DNA from 3 places in the Paenibacillus sp. V4I7 genome. Region 2 is predicted to be linked to each of the others. Evidence: riboswitches for the same ligand, from Rfam matches in the RefSeq annotation. Region 2 holds a riboswitch; each other region holds the start of a gene.

Region 1 (4,917 bases), 2.3 Mb from region 2:
ATGACAATTAAGAAAATAAGTGTCAATACGGCAAGCAGTGTCGTTAAGGCAATTTCATTCGGCGTTTTCTGCCGTTTGGCGCCTTCCACCAGTGCAATCATGCGATCCAAGAACGATTCGCCCGGATCGGTCGTCACTTTGACAACAATATAGTCGGAAGCTACCCGTGTACCACCTGTAACCGATGAGAAGTCGCCTCCAGCTTCCTTAATAACAGGAGCCGATTCACCTGTAATAGCTGACTCATCAATCGAAGCTAATCCTTCAATGATCTCGCCGTCGGATGGGATAATCTCCCCGATTTCAATGCGGACCACATCTCCTTTATGGAGAGAAGTTGAAGACACTTCCTTATAAGAGCCATCCTTTTGAACCAGACGAGCCTTCGTATCGGATTTCGTCTTCCGTAGGGAATCCGCCTGTGCCTTGCCCCGCCCTTCGGCCAAAGCTTCAGCGAAGTTAGCGAAAAGCAAGGTGAAAAGCAGGATCAAAAACACAGCGATGTTATAACCCCGCCCTACTTCTGTGGTACCAAAAAGATCTGGTGCGAGTGAAAGCAGGAGCGTAATGACCGTACCGATCTCAACTACAAACATAACCGGATTTTTGATCATCACCCAAGGATTTAATTTTTTAAATGAATCAACGATAGCTTGATTCATGATTTCTTTTGTCATTGTTTTTTTACGTTCCACAGCCATATATGTTGTCCTCCTAATATAGGGATCTTTGGGCGTAGCTCAAAGTCTCTCCGCTCAGAGACTACCCTTAACGCACCGCCAAATGTTCAGCAATCGGCCCCAATGCCAGCGCCGGGAAGAACGTTAGAGCACCGATAACTAGAATAATCATGATTAAAATCCCCATAAATAAAGGTGTATTTGTACGTAGTGTGCCTGTCGTAACAGGAACGACACGCTTCGTAGCCAGAGAGCCGGCAATAGCTAACATCGCGATCATGGAAACGAAACGCCCAAACAGCATGACCATACCGATACTCAAGTTGTAAAAGTTCGTATTGGCGCTTAGTCCACCAAAAGCGGAGCCGTTATTAGCAGCACCTGACGTGAAAGCATACAGCACTTCAGCCAACCCATGCATCCCCTGATTGGATATCGAGGTAATGGATTCAGGACGAATAAGTGCCCAAGCTGTCGGTGCCAAAATGATAAGCGGATGGATCAGAATGGCGATGGCCGCCAACTTCACCTCTTTGCCCTCAATTTTTTTACCTAAAAACTCTGGCGTACGACCAACCATAAGTCCACAGATGAACACCGACAAAATGAGGTAGAGCAAGCCGTTTAACAAGCCGACCCCTTTACCGCCGAACACATTGTTCAGCATCATTTCCGCGAAAGGAACGATACTTCCGAGCGGTGTGAGCGATTCATGCATTGCGTTTACGCTACCTGTAGTGGCAGCTGTAGTTACCGCTGTGAATAGAGCAGTTTCAGCAATCCCGAACCTTACTTCCTTGCCTTCCATGTTGCCATGTACACCTAATGCATCTACGGCAGTTATGCCTCGATACTCGACGTAGAATACCGCCCACAACATCACGATAAAGATGATCCCCATAGCAGCAAAGATGGTCCAACCTTGCTTTTTGTTCTTAATCATCAGACCGAATGCATACACCAGAGATGTAGGCAGCAGCATCATACAAATAATATGGATCAAATTGGACACCGGTGTCGGATTTTCAAAAGGATGCGCTGCATTCGTACCGAACCACCCGCCACCGTTTGTACCGATATGTTTAATCGATTCCAGTGAAGCCACTAACCCGCGAGTAATCGTTTGTGTGGCCCCTTCAATTGTTGTAGCTTGCACAGCTCCCAGTAGTGTTTGCGGAATACCCTGAAAAACTAAAACTAAAGCAACAATGAAGCTCAGTGGTAAAAATACGCGTGTAATCGCTCTGGTCATATCCACGTAAAAGTTACCGAGATTATCTTGACGGCCAACTAAACCGCGTATAAAAGCTACCGCCACAGCGAAACCTGTTGCAGCCGATGTAAACATCGGGAACGTAATGGCTACCATTTGAGAGAAATACGAAAGTGTATTTTCACCGCTGTATGCTTGCCAGTTCGTATTAGTAATAAATGAAACAGCCGTGTTAAAAGCTAATGCCGGAGGCATATTACCAATATCGTCAGGATTCAATGGTAGATATTTTTGAAGCCGAAATACCGCATAAATCAGAAGCATCATGACAAAATTAACTAATAGTACGGACCCTAAATACTTTTTCCACCCCATCGCTTCATCTTCATTAACACCCATAATGCGATAGGAGACCCGCTCAAAAGGAGCAAATACACGATCAAGTCCACTCTTTTCATACCCAAAAACTTTCACCAAGTAACTACCCACAGGCTTCACTAAAAGCATAATAATACCCAGTGTGATGACTACCTGTAACAATCCCATACCCATAGTAGGTTCTCCCCTTGCTTACTTAAGTTCTTATTCTACAATTAAAATTTCTCCGGCTTCACTAAAACAAAACCGAGATACACCATAATGGCAAATCCAATAACACCGATAACAATCATATGAGTGCCTCCTACAAGTTTTTTCCAAAACGCTTATCGAAAGCTAAGCTTAAGCTCATGCTTTTTCACAATATTTTAAAAAAGCCCAAAATCCTAAGAATGTTACGGCCATTAATAAGATCATCGTTACGTCGTTGTACATAACACACCTCCTGTAATTTAACCGACTCTAATGCTTTCTTGAAATAGTGTAACGCCGAACCGTATAAAAATGAGGTAAAGAATCTATAGCATCCGTATAAAAAAAGCATAAAAATCTTGTCTTGAAAGAGATATACGCCCCAGAATGCTCAAACAAATACGATAATAGATTCACTCTCCTCCAAATTTCGAACAACAAAAAGAAGCCTAAGAGCAGAGAATCTCTACTCTCGGGCTTCTTAGCAGCGTTAATAAACGGGCTGTGAAAGCACGATAGAAAGTGGTTCTCTCCCAATACGCTTACGAGGTTAGCTGTCGGATTCGGGCTTGGAAGTGCCCTACCTTGGCAAGCTGCGCTTGTTTTGGATTCACCCCGAGAAACCGCAATTTACATACATTCGGCTTCTGGCTGGTTCCCCCGCTCCCCTTGCGGGGACTCAGCGTTTGAAACTTGTTGTGAAGTTGTTGAAAAGAATGCTACGCCTCTTAGCCATTATTGTAAAACGCTGTGGAGAGACGCTATCCCGTAATTTAGGGCATATTAGGCAAATAAAAGCGCATCCAAATTGATAACACGTTCATTATCGATAGAAATGCTTCGTTTTTCTACCGTTATTGTCATTTTGTCGCAAATGGACTATAAAAAAAGGCAGCCTTACAATGAAGTAAGGCCACCCTACTTATTTTTTCAAATGATACGGCACTGTCGTTACGATAAGGTCTCTTCTATACAGCAAGAAAGCACGGATAAGTAGACTGGATTGGTTATGGAGAATATTCTGCCAGCTTTTCTTAGGAATAAACTGTGGGATTAGGACGGTTACCCGAAAATTTGATTCAGCTGCCTTATGCTCGACCGTATCAATAAATTTCATCAATGGTTGAACAATGCTCCGATACTGGGAATGTAAAGTTACCAGCCTTATCTCGGGCTGCCACGTATTCCATTTCTCCTCAAATTGTTTCTCGACGTCTCTTTCGAAAGCCACATAAACGGCGATGATCTGATTTGGCGAAAGGGATTTGGCATAATTCAAGGAGTTCTCTACCACATGCGTAATGCCCGCCACAGGCACAATGATCACATTTCCTTCAATAGGAATCGCTGGTTCGCAAGTTGTTATTCTTAATTGTTCGCCTACGGCCTCATAGTGTTTCTTGATCTGGTGAAAAATAAAAACAATTAGTGGCAAAAAGATGAGAACAGACCATACCTGCCCAAACTTAGTAATAAAGAAGATCATCATGACCGTAAAGCTCATGAATGCTCCAACTAAATTAATCGTTAATTTAACCATCCAGCCTTTCGGTTTCTCACGAAACCATTTCACCAACATCCCTGTCTGAGCTAAGGTAAATGGAATGAATACTCCGACTGCATACAGAGGAATTAATTGCTCCGTTTGCCCTTTGAAAAGAAGGATTAACAAGATCGATGTAACCGCCAGGAAAATGATTCCGTTTGAATACCCTAATCGATCTCCTCTAATCGTAAACATCCTTGCTATAAATTTATCCTTGGCCAAATTAACAGCCAGTAAGGGGAAAGCCGAATATCCCGTATTCGCAGCGAGAACTAGAATCATAGCGGTTGTACCTTGGATGACGTAATACATGAAATTTCTACCGAACGTTTCAGCAGCTATTTGTGAGACAACCGTTTCCTCTTCTTTGGGTGATATCCCATAGTAATACGCTAGATAAACGACTCCCGCAAATAAAATGGCAAGTAATAAGCCCATAGCCATCAGTGTTTTGGATGCATTTTTTGGAGCTGGATCCTTGAAGTTTGGGATTGCATTAGAGATCGCTTCTACCCCTGTTAAAGCAGAACTCCCCGATGAAAATGCTCTTAGTAATAAAAACAAGGAAATACCTGCAACGGGCGTGCCAATTGGAGCATGCAATTCAGCTGAGACATTCCCAGTTACAATGTTGAATAATCCGACTCCAATTAAGATAAACAAAGCCAGCACAAATAGATACACAGGATAAGCTAAAATAGAAGCCGACTCCGTTATACCCCTGAGATTTAAAATCGTAATGAAAATAACTAGTAGGATGGCAATAACTACATTATAAGGATGTAAGTGCGGAAAAGCAGAAGTAATGGCATCCGTACCTGCAGAGATACTGACCGCCACCGTTAGTATGTAATCAACTAAAAGGGATCCTCCTGCAAATAAACCCGCGTTCATCCCGAGATTTTCCT
Region 2 (4,917 bases):
CTGGCTGACTTTTAAATTAGTTCATATAGATTCCTAGCATACCATAAGAATGGACGACCTCCAAGATGCAAATCCTTGCGCGGCAAGGCTTCCGCATGAATCATGGAGGTCAAGAGCTCCTGCGCCTAGTTATTAGGCGCTTGAGGGATAACACGCGACTATTTCTTGTCGCGTGGGTCGGTGTCACCGCTGGAGCGATGCTGCTGCCAATCCTGCTGGAACTTGCCGCGCAGCGTGCGCAGCTCCTGCTGAAGGTTGCCGCCGGCTTCCTTCAGCGTCTCTTGCGACAGGCGGCCCGCTTCGCGGAGCCCCTGCAGCGCTTCCCGGCCGAGCTCGCGGCCGGTCACTTCCAGCTCGCGCCAAGTGTCGCGAGCCTCTTTCTCGTGCAGACCGCTGCTCGGCGGCTGCACCCCCTCGGCTGCGTGCCCCGCACGCAGCCCGCGCAGTTCATCCGCGAGCGCCAGGCACACGTCCTGGCTGCTCGCGTACTGCGCGCGGTAGTGCTCGCAAGCGGCTTCCTCGCGCTGCTTCTCTTGCAGCGCGAGCCGCGCGAGCTCTTCATCGCCGGCGCGCATTGCCAGCTCGGCTTGCTCGCCGCGCAGCTGCGCCATCTCCTCTGCGTTCACACTGTGGCGTCGCAGCTCAATAGTTCGCTGCAGCGCCTCCTGATAGCGCTGTTCCAGCTTTTCTATCACGCTGCTACCCTGTTCATGATGATCGAGCTTGCCGGCCGTTTCTTGCCATGCAGCTTCTGCTATTTTGCCAATCCGATTCAATATGCTCATGAATTACACCCCCATTTTCTTATGTTTTAAAATTCATTTCGTTTCTTCAATAGATGAATACCGTACACCACTAAACATACAGCGAAAGCAATGGCGATGAAGCCCGATAGTTTAATGGTCAGTATCAAGCCGCCTAAGCCGGCGAAAAACCAACCAATTTTCTTCCCATTCTTAATGCCTACATAGCCTAATCCAAGCATAGCTGCCGGGAATAAAAATCCCATAAAATGAATATGACTGCCAAATTGATGCAGGCAAATAAGTATACCTGCTGTGATTAAAACCAAAGCCAACCCTTTCGATCGATCCATACTCATTCTGCTTACCGCCCCTCACGTGTTCTTCATGCTTCTATCGTACCTGAAACAGCTAAACGTCAAAACGGACTCGCGACTGTTTTTGTACCTAGACCTAAGTCCAGTACCCTCTAAGACCTCCATCCATATTTTGGCCGTTGTCCCACAAGGCCTCAAGTGCTAAACTATTTGAAGCCGAGTCCGGTGCACAGACAAAGTGTCGGTACGGGGGACGATTTACATGGGGTGAATATTTGCTCTTCATCGGAGCAGACTAGGGAGAACCTTCTTCCCGAACCCGTCAACTAACCTCGAAGGCTCATGAAGGAGGATTACCAATTGCATACAATTACTAAAGGGTTAACTAGCCTTGCTGTGTCTTTAACAGTGTTGGCAGGAGGCTTTCTTTCCCCATTTACGGCGAATGCCGCAGAGATGGATGTGAAAGTGCAAGTCAATGATAAACTGGTTCAATTTCCGGATGCTCAGCCTTTTTTGGATGAGAATCATGCTACCCAAGTACCGATTCGTTTCGTAACGGAGAAGCTTGGTTATGAAGTAAAGTGGCAAAAAGAAGGCGATGAGATCAAGGTCACGCTAAATAACAGCAAACATTCAATCACCTTAGTATCTGGACAAAAAGAAGCTGAAATCGATAGCCACCGTGTCGAGATGGACACACATGCGGAATTCCAAAATGGACGCGTATACGTGCCTCTTCGTTTTCTAAGCAAAGTATCCGATATTCCCGTTCAGTGGGACGCTAGCAGCAAATTAGCTATTCTAAGTAAAGATGGCAATAAGTATGCGCCAGATTATGAATTGTTTAAATCCACTGCCTATTCAGCAGATCCATCTGAGAATGGCGGCTACGGAGCTTTTGATTATATGGGTAATCCACTAAGTATTGGAACCGTTGCTGTAGATCCCACCGTGATTCCTCTAGGATCTAAGCTCTATATAGAAGGTTATAATTTCAACGGCTTACCTGTAGGCGGCATGTATGCTTACGCGACAGATACTGGCGGTGCAATCAAAGGCAAGCGTCTTGATATCTTTATCCCAGGATCCAAGCAATCTGTGAAGAAGTTTGGTATCCAAACCATTAAAGTGTACAAATTATCCAATTAAAACGGCTGAAAAAAAAGCTGGTTTCTGAGATTTACTTCTCAAGAAATCAGCTTTTTTTATTTAAGGTGGAAAAATCAGAAAAGCTGCTCTCCCATCATATAGTGACGAGAAGAGCAGCCTGCAGTTACTTAAACTTGATTTTTAGGGATACCATTTAAACTTGGGACGTAATCAGGTGCCTCGTTGCTCGATAGCGTTTGAGCTTCTTCCATAAAATTAGCGTTATTCTGCTGATTATTTTTCTTATCTGCTTTGTTATCTTCGCGGTCATGCTTGGGATCGGCGTCATTTTTGGGCATAGCGTTCACCTCCATTGTCTCATAGTTAGTATGAGAAGGTGACTTGCATTTTATCCCAGTTATCTGAAACTAGCGTTGCTCTTTATATGACTGAACTACCTTCGAGGTTTTTTGTTTTTCTTGCCGCCATATGCTCCATTAGGAATGCAACATACGTTTCGTCCCGAACTAACCAAGCGGCATAATCCCTTTTGACATAACGCTCTGCCTCTTCGAAAGTAGAAAAATGTTGGTTGGATTCGACCCCATCCACATCGACTTCCCATCTGTCTCCCGAAGGAAAAATAAACACTTGTTGTTCATTTCTATTCTCATAAAGTGATCCATAAACAGAATTTTTCATGTTAAATGTATTTTTATTCGCATCCGCGCGAATGGGTTCCATCGGGAATGGCTTCGCTACGTACCACTGATAGGCTTCTTCTGTCATAGAGCAACCGGAAGCTTTAGCATGGCCTCCTCCTCCATAAAGACCCGCAATTTCCGAGACATCGATGTGATCGTGAATCGTTCGAAAGCTTATCTTTTTACCGCCCATATTCATGATTGCGATGTAATCCAGATGAGGATTTTCTTTGCCTAGAGCGTTTCCAAGTTCAGAATGATAGGATTCCGCATGAACGATGCCTACATGATGATCATCGATTCGGGAGTGGATGATTTCCCTCTTTTTTCTGCGCACATAGCGTTCAATTTTTTCTTCTTCCATATCCAAAATTTTTTCTTCAAAGGGATCGAATGCAAAGTTCTCGCTTTGCTGAATGCGAGCCACCATTTTTTCCTCAAATTCTTCAATGGAAATTAAATAAAAGAGATCGTTTAATCGCTTAGCCTTGATATAGTCATTCTGTTCCCATTCCCAGGTATCATACTGACGGACCAATTCGACGAATTCATCTAATCCCTTCATTGGCTTCAACAATCCGTTCTGGATCAGATACTCATAAAATAGAGAAGTTGCAGAAGCAAGTTTTCCATTTTCATACGCAATCTGAACCATTCCCCACGAATATTTGTTTAAATGAAGCGAGGTTTTATGATGATCAATAAGTTTTACTTTTCCACCCGATTTCGCAAACTCGTTTAGTCCTAGTTCATTCGTTTCATCCACGGATAAGTCGGTGATAAACAAATAGTTCTTTTTTCTTGATTTTTCTAAAAAGCGTTTTACTTGTAAATTTAACCCTCCGACAGAGTTATATCGAATTTCTACCTTTTCACCAAATGTTAATCGAGCTATTATACCGCAACCTACTCCATCCAGATCATTATGAGTATACAAATGATACAAGGGCACACCCTCCTGTTAATGATTTCCATTAAGGTACCCTTGATCAAGTCACTTTATTCGGTGTTAATGGACAGAGAAATACTCGAAATGGTCCCATAACTGAAAACGGCCCTATGGTTTTACCAAAGGTACCGTCTGTTTTTATCTTTAAAAGAAATCCGCTAAATAAGTAGTCCGTCGCGGAATGGCATCTTCCAACCGGCTAATAAGTTCATCAGTCCCTTGAAGACGCTCGATTCGGGCCATGAATCCGGCTTTCTGATAACCCATGAACAAAGCCGTCAACGTCTGTATGTTACAGCTAAGTAGTTGGTCCCCTGAAGGTATTTCATCTTCAGATAACTTCGCTACGGTGGCCGCTTTCCCATTGTCTGTGAACTGTAACCGATAAATGCCTTGGTTCCAATCCGCATGCTTGTCTGTAATGTGTAGATATATGGATTCCGCCCCATCGCGAGCTTCATACACATACTGCGTCAGAAAAGCTTCTACATCTACAATTCTTGCCGAGAAATAAGTAATCTTTTCTTGTTTGAACTTTGGATCATGCACTAGAAACGGAAGTTGGTCATCTACTGGTGCATTCACTTCCACCTTGGTTATCATCGAATCATGATCAGCAATGAACTTCCATATGCCACGTCTTGCTTCCTCGTCAAGGAAAACCAACTCATGGATGGTCGCTACCGTGTCCTTTACCTGGTAAAATACATAACCCCGCTGTTCCCCTTGAGCGTTCTTGTAGACGGCAGCTGTGCCCTTTTTAAATTTCAAATAGCGATTATTCCACCAGTCCTCATCTCGCTCCATCATGCCGTTGTATGCTTTTGCAAACTTAGCGTAGATTGGATTCAGGATTTCTCCGCTTTTGGCTACACGTAAGATCGAACTGCCCTCAGCGGCTTGGAACTTGGGAAGCTTATCTACAGGGATTTCATATTTCAAATAATCCACGTATGTTTCCCAGCCATATTTACGATAAAATTCAAACTTAAACGGCGCGAGAAAGGAAATGGTCTGCCCCTGCTCTCTCATCGCTTTAAGCGCTTGAACCAGAAGCTGTCCAACCATTCCATTACGACGGTACTCAGGCCATGTTGCTACGCCCGCTATAC
Region 3 (4,917 bases), 4.6 Mb from region 2:
TGCCTGCTGTTCCGATGACAGTGCGAAATTTATTGCTCTCTCTAGTCGCCAAAGCGGCTATGGCATCCGTGATAATCTGAGGATCATCCAATGTAGAGCTGGATTCCGCATGATTCATTAAATTCTGCACTTTCGTCATCAGATTATCGTAATCATGTATGTTATCATCTCGGTTCCAAGTGATACTGTTCTTGAAATTATTTCCTGTAGAACCTCCCTGCTCGATCAATCTAAGCTCGATATTCAACGGCTTCAGTTCGTAATAAAGACCTTCCGTCAGTCCTTCCAAAGCAAATTTCGACATATTATAGAGAGATCCGAGCGGCACCGCTGTCGTGATTCCCATGAAAGAGCTAATATTGATGAACATGCCTCCGCCATTGGCTCTGAAATGTGGTATAAATTTACGAATGACATTGATCGGTCCTCGCGTATTAACGGCGAATTGCCAGTCGATCGCTTCCTCTTGGGCTAATTCCAACGAACCGTAAGTCCCCATACCTGCATTATTGATGACGACGTCGATCTTACCGAACGCGGCAATGGCTTGATCTACCGATGTTTGAACTTCATGTACATTGGTGACGTCCAGTTTGAAAATTTTGATATTATCGTAACCGGTAAGCTCCGTTTCTTTGTCGGGTGTACGCATGGTTGCAGCTACGTTCCAGCCCATTTCAGCAAACCGAATCGCCGTAAGTTTTCCCAAGCCTGAACTGGTTCCCGTAATAAAAACTGTTTTACTCATTGTTAATACCTCCAAATTATATATTGAACGTTCATTCTATTCCAATTAAATGGTTTAGATCGAATGTTCATTCTATTATGATACAAGATTCGTTTTCTGTCAAATACTTCAGTCGCACAGCGCTGCACCACAGAGGATGAAAATGGATAAAATCCGTCAATACTTCTACTACGGCTGGGTGAGGAGGGTCGATCAACTATGGTGCCTTAGAGCCTGTGGATGTTCATAAGGAATCCATTACTGCATGTACAATGACACCCGAAGGAAAGGAGATTCAAACGTTTTCTACTAAAACCGTATTTCTAATCTAGTTAATTGACTGGATTAAAAAGCATGGTTGTACCCACGTAGCTATGGAGAGTACAGGCGTATTCTGGAAGCCAATTGTTAACCTATTAGAAGCTGAAGATATTGAATTTTTAGTTGTAAACGCCCAGCATATGAAAGCTCTACCAGTGCTAGAGGGAGCAAACATCAAACTGGGCTCTGTAGTTTCAGATATTATGGGGGTCTCGTCTAAGGACATGCTTCACGCCATCGCAGACGGTGAAGAAGATCCTGAGAAACTAGCAAGCTTCGCTCGGCGCACTATGAAAAAGAAAAAAGATGAACTCGAACTCGCTCTTCGAGGTTACGTAAATCCTCATCAACGCATGATGCTTAAAACCATTTTAACCCACATTGACTTCCTCACCGAACAAATTGCGATATTAGATCAAGAGGTTGCCCAGAGAGTTATCTCAGATCAGGAAGACATAGAGCGATTAGATTCTATACCTGGAATTGCAACTCGAATGGCTGAACAAATCTTAGCTGAAATAGGAACAAACATTAAAAACCAGTTTCCAAGTGCGGCTCATTTCTGTTCTTGGGCAGCTCTCGTACCAGGACATAATGAGAGTGCAGGCAAACGGAAGTCTTCTAAGGAAAAAAAAGGAAACAAATATTTAAAATCTGCATTAACAGAAGCCGCACATTCCGTAGGTGCCTCCAAAAACTATCTTGGTGCTATGTATAGGCGAACATTAGCACGAAAAGGCAGGAAAAGAGCAGCTATTGTTGTAGCCCATGCCATGCTAAGAATCGCTTATTATCTGCTGACAAAAAAAGACATGTATGTAGACTTAGGTGAAGATTATTATGATAAGCAAAAACTTGGAGCTATTGTACGGAACTCAGTTCGAAGACTTGAAACCTTAGGCTACAACGTTTAAAAAATGAATGAGCCGCGTCTTCTTTAGTGCTGTTCTTTTTCTTCGACTGCCAGATTTTTAATTTTTATGGTAGTTTAATGAAAAAAGCAGGCTGCCTGCCTGCCTGCCGTATTTCAAGTATCGTTTTCTGTTAGTTGAATTAAGAATTAAATGTGAGTGACTTCCATAACAAACGAACAAAAAAGTTGGTTATGATGGGCTTAATGTAGAATCAGCAACCGAATAATATATAGAAGCAGCTTTATCTTTCAACGAAGCTCATATAATACTGCTTCTAATGTACTCTCTGAGGCAAGGATACGGACCACCAAAAATATGAGCCATGGTTACGATAAATTTGTGATGTTCCTCCAAAATTTTCAGGGGAATGCCGATGCGATTGGCTAGTAATTGTTGATCCGCTAATTCCCTTTCCAAACTTAGTTGGTTTAGTAAGTCATTGTTTTGTCCGACCGTTTTGCTTATTTCCAATAAAGTCTGTGTTACGACGCCTGATGGCCGATACGCCAAATTGGAAAATTCAATGTCGAACTCCTCCAACCGTAGCTTTAAGTGAAGAATCTCTTCTTGACGTTGTACAGAAATGTTTGATCTTTTCGATTGAAAAAGGTTCTTCACCTCTTTGGTTACTCTCTTAAGAAGCATGTCTAATTCCTCCTTTTTTCTCTTGTACGAAAAAAGGAAGCGAGGGAATAGAGCCCTAAAAATAAAGGACCCATTAATGTTTCTATCATTTTTTCTTTCTACGCTGACGAAGTTAGCTGACGGATTCGGGTTGAAAGTTAACCCTAACACTCAAAAAAGTGTACTCACCCCAGAAAACTTGGTTCCCCCGCTTCTTTAATCTAAAGAATTAAGCGTAGTATGATTCATTCTTATTTTATCAATTTACCCCAATACAAATTTAGAAACAATAGTAATATTTACTTATATTTTTATGTCTATTTTCAACTAATAGTTCAATTTTACTGTGGTTAACGCAGCAAGGCCACCGATCATCGGCAGTTCTAATAAAGTTTCTTCTTCCATAAATTTTTCTAATTTTTCCATATCAAGATTAAAAAAACCGCTTGCGTTGTTCGTGAATATTGCTAGGAATTTCACCAAGCCAATGGGCTGGTTAAAGTTCATCGTCTTACATAATTGACCAATTTGAATTCCTAGGTTATATGGTGAAATATTAATACCTACCTGATAAAAAAGCCTATCGAATATTTCTATTGAACCGTGGACAATCACGGTAGGACCATTATTATATTTACTCCATTCAATTTCATTCGGGATGGTCTTGTCATGCATCGTTTGGAGAGCAACACTTTTTAGTTTGCTTACATAATTATCAAATTCCATATTAGATAATAAATCTTCAAAGCGAGCAATATCATGATAATGCACTGAAAAGCATCTTTCAATTGATATCCATTCTTGAAATAACTCAGAATTTAGAATCAAAATTTGTGTTTCTGTTGGGCTTAACCCTTTTTTCAAAATCAATAGCCATTCCATCAATTTTATTTACATGGGCCCAGTCTGAATCAAATTTCTCTTGCAAAGACAAAACTCCCCTTCCAACTACCTATTTTAAAATTGGAATTTATTCAGGTGTATGCTTGAAGCTTGCCCTAAACTTTCCATACTGTATTCTCTCAAAATAGTAACCTCCTAAAATTGGGGTTCACGGGAGAATGACGTTCCCTTCTCGCGCCGATAATGAGGCGAGCCATCTCCACGAATGAATGTGAGGCGCACCAACAAGAAGATCCCCATTTTACGGGGATCTTAATTCACATATGTTTATGTCGTCGGACGCGGTCCCTTGAACTTGTTGTCGGCATCAAGAACATATTTGTTCTTGATGGTTTCAGATTTATGGTTACGTTCTTGTCCCAACTCTGGAAAAGATAAATGCCCTTGTATAGCAACACAATTTGCATTTATAGCGATTGTTACTGTTCCACCTTGATCCAGCTTATCATCGGTTTGGAACCGCCTGCCTTGACGGCTTTCACGATGAGTTCACCGTCTGTCACAAGGATGCTGTCGAACGTTTTCGCTTCCTGTTTCGAACCAATGACATAACCGGTCAGTTTCGTTTCTCCATTGATGGTCAAATTCATTATTCGATCACTTGCTTTCCACGGATCGAAGAACCCGACGGTCACATTGTAAGTGCCGTTTGGAATCTGGAAGCGGTACGCAAGCCCCTTACCGTTGTCGTTCCCATCGTATTGGCGAATCGATTCGTAAGCGGCGGTCGGACTGCTGTGTGCCCAGGTCGATCCGTCATCGGCTTCGTAACCCCACTTGATACCTGTAACGGGATCACTGCCATACGGCTGCTCTTCCAGCGTTTGAAGCGAACCGAACATCTCACCGTCCTCCAATTGGAAAGGTGTTCCGTCACCTGCGTCAACATAGAAAAGCACTTTGCTGGCGTTCCCGATTGGTGTCACCTCTATCGGCTCTGACGCCGCCTCCTCTCCGCCTCGCTTAGCGATAACCGCAAACGAATAGGTGACGCCATTTTCCAATCCCGTTACGATCGTAGAACCCGGATTGGCCAATTTTTCTACGGATCCGGACTCGTTCCCAGTTGAGGGTGTGTACCTGATCACATACGAATCCGTGCCATCAACTTCGCTATATTGCAGCGCTACCTGCCGATCGCCTTCCTTCACCTGGTAGATTTCCGGCTTAGACTTAAAGTTATCAGTCTCACGAGCGATTTTTAAGTAGGAGAATTCCGCGTCAGCCCAACTGTGAAGACCAGCACGACCACTCGTGTAAACCGTGTCCATCAGGTCAAATACCCGATTCCCGTCGATAAAGGCCTGAATACGTTTCCCGTTCAGTCGAACCTCTAGTTGATAAAGCTCACCCAGCTTCGCAGTGAATGGAGCGGAAGCAGCCAAATTTTGACCGTCTCTGCGAATGAACAGCGCGCCGTTTTCGAAG

The links. Region 2 has a riboswitch for cyclic di-AMP ahead of QFZ80_RS27400 (stalk domain-containing protein). Riboswitches for the same ligand answer to the same signal wherever they lie in the genome.
Region 1: another riboswitch for cyclic di-AMP. It lies ahead of QFZ80_RS39290 (potassium-transporting ATPase subunit F); the one in region 2 lies ahead of QFZ80_RS27400 (stalk domain-containing protein).
Region 3: another riboswitch for cyclic di-AMP. It lies ahead of QFZ80_RS06985 (hypothetical protein); the one in region 2 lies ahead of QFZ80_RS27400 (stalk domain-containing protein).

The regions. Positions count from the first base shown of each region.
Region 1 is NZ_JAUSZD010000002.1:8,198,995-8,203,911, reverse strand. Features, by position in the region: gene kdpB (potassium-transporting ATPase subunit KdpB) at 1-701, opposite strand, end outside; gene kdpA (potassium-transporting ATPase subunit KdpA) at 769-2,439, opposite strand; gene QFZ80_RS39290 (potassium-transporting ATPase subunit F) at 2,487-2,564, opposite strand; cyclic di-AMP (ydaO/yuaA leader) riboswitch at 2,987-3,158, opposite strand; gene QFZ80_RS38400 (APC family permease) at 3,386-4,917, opposite strand, start outside.
Region 2 is NZ_JAUSZD010000002.1:5,851,314-5,856,230, forward strand. Features, by position in the region: gene QFZ80_RS27390 (PspA/IM30 family protein) at 159-785, opposite strand; gene QFZ80_RS27395 (LiaF transmembrane domain-containing protein) at 812-1,102, opposite strand; cyclic di-AMP (ydaO/yuaA leader) riboswitch at 1,265-1,416, shown strand; gene QFZ80_RS27400 (stalk domain-containing protein) at 1,421-2,212, shown strand; gene QFZ80_RS27405 (hypothetical protein) at 2,341-2,511, opposite strand; gene QFZ80_RS27410 (DHH family phosphoesterase) at 2,594-3,802, opposite strand; gene QFZ80_RS27415 (GNAT family N-acetyltransferase) at 3,950-4,917, opposite strand, start outside.
Region 3 is NZ_JAUSZD010000002.1:1,228,745-1,233,661, reverse strand. Features, by position in the region: gene QFZ80_RS06995 (SDR family oxidoreductase) at 1-748, opposite strand, end outside; partial or broken gene QFZ80_RS06990 (IS110 family transposase) at 940-1,962, shown strand; gene QFZ80_RS06985 (hypothetical protein) at 2,221-2,607, opposite strand; cyclic di-AMP (ydaO/yuaA leader) riboswitch at 2,693-2,832, opposite strand; gene QFZ80_RS06980 (hypothetical protein) at 2,914-3,450, opposite strand; gene QFZ80_RS06975 (glycoside hydrolase) at 3,909-4,917, opposite strand, start outside.